Regions from separate parts of the Prevotella sp. Rep29 genome, predicted to be linked through region 1. Evidence: riboswitches for the same ligand, from Rfam matches in the RefSeq annotation. Region 1 holds a riboswitch; the other holds the start of a gene.

Region 1 (3,142 bases):
CAATACATCGTGACAGGCATCTCTTCACCGCTGTATTCAACGGTTCTCTTGATGGAATATTGCAGCGTTTTGTTTTCATACGGGAACGAGCCGCTACCTCCCAGTATGTTTCCGGCAGGAGTCATGATGCGGACATATAGCGTTCGCAGTCCAGTGGTTGCTGTCACGTTCTTTGCGATGCGGAAGTTCAGCTGCAATGTTTTGGCTTTGCTGATTTCTTTCGTCGTCTTGCCTCGTTTGTTTTTCGCAGTCAGATTGATATCCGTGGCATCAAGCTGTGCGGCAATCGCCACTTTTTCCGTCAATGAGATTCGTTCGCTGCTCAGTCCCTCAATCTTCCGTGTAGCCTCTTCGTTGCTTACGCGCAACTCCTCGTTGGTCGCTTGCAGTTTCTGGTTCAGTCTGTTCAGAGAATCAATTTCCAGCACATAGCTTCTCAGAACCTCGCGCACGGTGGCGAGCTCTTTTTTCAGGCGGGTAATCTCGCGGGCGTCGTCGCTCTTTACTTTCTTGAGCTCAGCCAGCAGCCGTTGCGTCTTCAGCTGTTCTTCGGTCAGCTGTGCGATGATGGAGTCGTTGTTGATTCTCGTCTTCATCTCGCTATATTGGTCAGCAAACTGCTGGTACTCGTTTTCCATCTCCTTCTTGTCGAGCGCAGCCAGTTCGCGCATGTCCTCATTCGCATCCCGCTCCCGCTTGAGGCTGACACCAAGGAATGCAACCGCCCCGACGAGCAGCACGCCAAGAATCCCTAAAATAATATTGTTTCTCTTCATCGTTTATATTCGCCATTAGTCATTTCTCAATCCGCGATGCTCAATCATACTGATTGAGTATCATGGCGGCAAAGGTAATTATTTTGCCCGAGTTGAGCAAAAAAACAGCATTCAAAAGATTTTATTAATGCAAATTTAAGTGGTTTTAACGCGAAAATAGTTGTTGTTTGTTGTCTCGGTCAATTCGGTTAGCATCCCGCCGCAACCGTATATTTATGCAATAGTAGGGTGATTTGGGTGCGTTTTGCAAACTCCTGAATTTCAATACGTTAGAATGGGCTTTCCAAAAGTGCCACTTTCGCACTCCAAAAGTGGCACTTTTAGGAGCTGAAAGGGGAACTTTTGCAAGCTAAAAGTGGCACTTTTGGAAAGTGAAAGTTCAACTGCATATTTATGCGTCCTCAACTGTATGTTTATGCAGTGTCGGAATGGGGGGTACGAACAGGCGTTCAGGTCGGTTTGGACTTAAGTAAATAGAGGGTAGGAAATTCTCCTTTCATTTTTCTCTTTTTCGGAATTTACAGAAGGTAAACTGCATCTCGGCATAAAAAATAAATGAATTTATTTTGTTCTGCGCTCGATTTGTATTACCTTTGCACCGCGACAACGGTTCACGTTATTGTGATTAATAGGGAATCGGGTGAGAATCCCGTACAGTCCCGCTGCTGTAATCCTCATTTAAGAGGTCTGTTTCATGAATGCCACTGCATGTTGTTGGGAAGGCGAGACAGACTGAGGAAAGTCAGAAGACCTGCCTTGTCGTGTATCATGTTTCTATGCGTCTCGCGGAAAAGATTGCAACGAAAATATCATGAAACCGAAAAAGTTTTTGTTGGCAGCAACATGCCTGTGCATAGCACTCCATGCTCATGCGCAGACCGAAAAGAGCGACACGGTGATAGCTTCCGTCCACGACCTGGATGAGGTGCTCGTGTTGGAGACTCGACAGCGAAAGGTGTTGTCGAGCACAGCCCCATTGCATATCCTCGGACGGGGCGAGTTCCTGTCGGCAGGTGTGACCGATATCGCTGATGCGCTTCATCGGCTTCCGGGCATCACCCTGCGTGATTACGGAGGGGCGGGAGGAATGAAAACCGTCTCCGTGCGTGGATTCGGCTCGAAGCACACGGGGGTAAGCTACGACGGTGTGATGCTCAGTGAGTGTCAGAGTGGCGAGATAGACTTGTCGCGCTATTCATTGGAAAATGTGGATGAGTTGTCGCTCGTCATCGGCGACAACGATGACATTTTCATTCCGGCACGACAGGTAAGCACGACCTCGGTGCTGAACGTCAAGACCATCTCACCACCGACCGCCGACCGCCGACCGCATCTCACCATTCAGCTGAAATTCGGCTCCTTCGGATATGTGAGTCCGTTTGTGCGTTACGAGCAAAGCTTTTCGAAAAACTTCGCCCTCTCACTGACGGGCGAATACACGTATGCCGAAAACGACTATCCGTTTACACTCAGGAATGTCACACTTGTGACAAAAGAGCACCGGACAAACAGCCGGATGAACAGCGGACATGGAGAGGTGGATTTTATTTGGAATCTGAATAAGTGGAACAGGCTGAGCGGAAAACTGTATTATTACGATAACAACCGTCAGTTGCCAGGACAGGTGCGTTATTACACCAACATCAGCAAAGAGCGCCTCCACGACCGCAACTTCTTCGCACAACTGCACTACCTTACACACTGGGCAGACAAATTTTCGTTGAAATGGATTGGCAAGTTCAATTGGGTAGGCTCCGTCTATCGGGATGCATTGATGGCAGGTGGAGTGAACGACGCAGATTATTGGCAGCGAGAGGCATATACCTCTGTCAGCTTTCTATATGCACCCAGAGGAAACTGGGTCTTCGACTATTCAGCAGACTACATATTTAATAATCTTAGTGGTAGTTCATGGCGCACGATTGTCGGCCGCCCTTATCGACACGGAATACTGCAAAGTGCTACAGCAAAGTATGGCGGAAAGCAGTTGACGGTCTTGGCGCGCATTCTCTATTCGCTTTATCTCAACGGCGATCGTAACGGAGGATATCATGCCCGTAATATGCGCAGGTTATCCCCCTCGCTGTCACTCTCTTATAAGCCTTTCGAGAGTGAAGACTTCTTTGTCCGTATCTCCTATAAAAATATCTTCCGAGTGCCGACATTCAACGAAAGTTACTATTATCATTATGGCAGTACAGACCTGCAGGCAGAGTCAACATGGCAGCTGAATCTTGGAGCAACCTACGGCAAACGCATCGGTAAGGGCGATTATGTGCAAGTGTCGGCAGACGGATATTATAATCGCATTAGAGATATGATTGTTGCTGTGCCATATAATATGTTCGTTTGGACATGTGTAAACG
Region 2 (3,142 bases), 450 kb from region 1:
TGCAGCTGCTGCCTCAATAAGCGCTGCCCTGTCTTTTATGCTATTCATTCTACGTCCTCCTTTGATAAAATACCCGATGCAATGGCAAGGTCTATCGTGCGTTGTGCCCTGAGCACCACAGGCCGATCGACCATCTTTCCGTTCACGGCAATCACGCCCGAACCGCGCTTCTCTGCCTCCTTGATGGCAGCGAGTATAGTTTGTGCTTTCTCAATATCCTTCTCTTTCGGTGCAAACACTTCGTTTACGATTTCTATCTGACGTGGATTGATGATCGACTTACCGTCAAAGCCCAACGTCTTAATCAGTTCCACCTCCTTACGGAAGGTTTCCATATCGTTGAGATTCGAATAGACGGTATCCAGTGCGTCGATTCCGGCAGCCCTTGCCGCCACAACGATGGTCTCGCGTGCCAGCAGCAGCTCCGCACCGCCCGGTGTGCGCTGCGTCTTCAGGTTGGCGCAGTAGTCTTCCGCACCGAGCGCAATACCCATCATACGCTTTGAAGCGATGGCGATATCGTAGGCATTGACGATACCCAGAGCGCTCTCAATGGCAGCCATAATCTTTGTTCTGCCCACACATCCCAGTTCGGTTTCGATTTTTTCAATCTCCTGTTCCACCTCGCGCACCTCGTCTGCCGTTTCGGTTTTCGGCATACGGATGACGTGAACACCGGCTTTCACCATCGCCTCAACGTCTTTCTTTCCGTACGGAGTGTTCAGTGGATTGATACGCACCACCATCTCCGTGTCTCCGTAGTCGATGGTTTTCAGCGCATTGTACACCAGCAGACGGGCAGCATCTTTCTCTGCCATGGTCACTGAGTCTTCCAGGTCGAGCATGATGGAGTCGGGTGCATAGATAAAGGCATCCTGCATCATGGCGGGGTTGTTACCTGGAACAAACATCATTGTTCTTCTTAACCTTTGCATAATCTTATTTTGTTTTTTATTTTTAATCTTTCCAAACATCCTTACCCGTCGCACGAACGGCAGCCGCAGTCACACGGGCACGTATCGTGCAGTCGAGTGCACCCTTGTCCGTCGCATTGACCATGGCGTTTTCTATGCCTAAATCCTTGAGGGTATCGGCAATGACTTTCTTAATTTGGTCGCCAAACTGATAGGCAACCGTACTGTCAAGATTGATTTTCAACCCAGCCTCTTCGGTGGGCACAATCTGAATCAGAACATCACCGGATTCAAGTGTACCGGCAAAAGCTGTCTTCATTTCCATAATACTATAATATAAATAATGTGTTAATAAATTCCGAAAGATTTTCATCTTATACCATAGACAACCGTCAAACAGCATACACCGTTCTTCTACCGTTTTCCAAGCCAAGACTACTGAACTCTTTCATCCATCCCAAGCCCCGGGGATTTCCAAAACAAATGAACCGGCAGGTCTTCTGACTTACTCAATCACCGGCACCTTCCCGTCAGTTGGACAGTGGCTTTTCAGTCGATGACACAATGAGCTTACAGCAGCGGGCACTGTTCAGGTTTCACACCTGATTCCCTTTTCATCACGTCTGTTTCCATCCGTGAACCAAATTCACGCTACAAAGATATGGATTATTTCAATACCCTCCAAATATTTTTCACAAAAAATCGAGACGCACATTCTCTTTTTGACATGATTTTTTACAAATAACCCATCAAAAAGCCAACAAAAAGCCGCGTTTCTTTTGCAAAACGAAAGAAAACCACTACCTTTGCAAAGTCATAAAAGACCCTAAGGACCTTAAAGTCCTTAAAGACCCTAAAAAGAAAAAAGCAAATGAGAAAAAACATCCTCCTCACATTATTGGTTTTCCCGTTTCTCCTCGCCGCAGAAGAAATCACTTCTCCCGACGGGAATATGCTGCTAAAGTTCCACGTTGACAATGGCGTACTCAAATACGAACTGCTCTACAAAAACCGGCAGGTCGTCCTCCCCTCCTCGCTCGGTCTGGAACTCATCAACTGGCCCAGCCTGATGGAAGGATTCCGGATGGAACGTGTGCAGAAGAGCTCGTTCGACGAGACATGGCAACCCGTATGGGGCGAGAACAAAGACATCCGCAACCACTACAACGAGATGGCTGTCACCGTCAGCCAGCCGGCACTCAAACGACACATCATCATCCGCTTCCGTGTCTATGACGAAGGCATCGGCTTCCGCTACGAACTGCCGCGACACGACAACCTCGACAACGTCATCATCAAGGAGGAACACACCGAGTTTGCCATGACAGCCGACCATACCGCCTACTGGATTCCCGGCGACTACGACACCGACGAGTATGAATACACCATCTCGCGACTGTCGGAAATACGGTCGCTCGAAGACAAGGCACGTACGGAAAACGCATCACAGTCAGCCATTCCCGCACCCAGCACACAGACCTCCCTGCTGATGAAGACCGACGACGGACTCTACATCAATATCCACGAGGCAGCACTCATCGACTACTCCGCCATGCACCTCACACTCGACGACCGACGGATGGTGCTCAAATCCATCCTCACACCTGACTCCAAAGGCAGGAAAGGATTCATACGCTGCCCCTATACCACGCCATGGAGAACCGTCATGGTGGTGGATGATGCGCGGAAGATGCTCGCATCCAACCTGATACTCAACCTCAACGAACCATGCAAACTGGAAGACACATCGTGGATTCATCCCGTCAAATACATGGGCGTATGGTGGGAAATGATGACCGGAGCAGCCACATGGAACTATGCCGACTACCAGGCGATAAGACTCGGAGAGACCGACTACACGAAACTCAAGCCCACAGGCAGACATGCCGCCAACAACGACAACGTCAGACGCTACATCGACTTTGCAGCCCGGCACGGGTTCGACCAGCTCCTCGTAGAAGGATGGAACCAAGGATGGGAAGACCTGTGGCAGAAATACCACAACTTCAGTTTCACACAATCCTATCCCGACTTCGATGTCAAAGCGTTGCAGGCATACGCCAACGAGAAAGGCATCAAACTGATGATGCACCACGAGACATCATCGTCGATTATCAACTACGAGCGACAGCTGCAGGAAGCCTACAAGTTCGCACACGACAACGGCTACGACGTCATCAAGAGCGGATACGTCGGAAACATATTCCCCTACGGCGGACACCACTACG

What was found. A riboswitch is a leader RNA that binds a small molecule or an ion and turns the genes downstream of it on or off. The one in region 1 is predicted to bind cobalamin.
Region 2: it holds a riboswitch for cobalamin, as region 1 does, so the genes downstream of both, citD (citrate lyase acyl carrier protein) here and GRF55_RS03310 (TonB-dependent siderophore receptor) in region 1, are expected to answer to the same signal.

The regions. Positions count from the first base shown of each region.
Region 1 covers NZ_CP047159.1:778,129-781,270, forward strand. Annotated here, with positions in the region: gene GRF55_RS03305 (hypothetical protein) at 1-776, opposite strand, end outside; cobalamin riboswitch at 1,367-1,550, shown strand; gene GRF55_RS03310 (TonB-dependent siderophore receptor) at 1,588-3,142, shown strand, end outside.
Region 2 covers NZ_CP047159.1:1,228,579-1,231,720, reverse strand. Annotated here, with positions in the region: gene citF (citrate lyase subunit alpha) at 1-48, opposite strand, end outside; gene citE (citrate (pro-3S)-lyase subunit beta) at 45-935, opposite strand; gene citD (citrate lyase acyl carrier protein) at 958-1,239, opposite strand; cobalamin riboswitch at 1,387-1,574, opposite strand; gene GRF55_RS05180 (glycoside hydrolase family 97 protein) at 1,786-3,142, shown strand, end outside.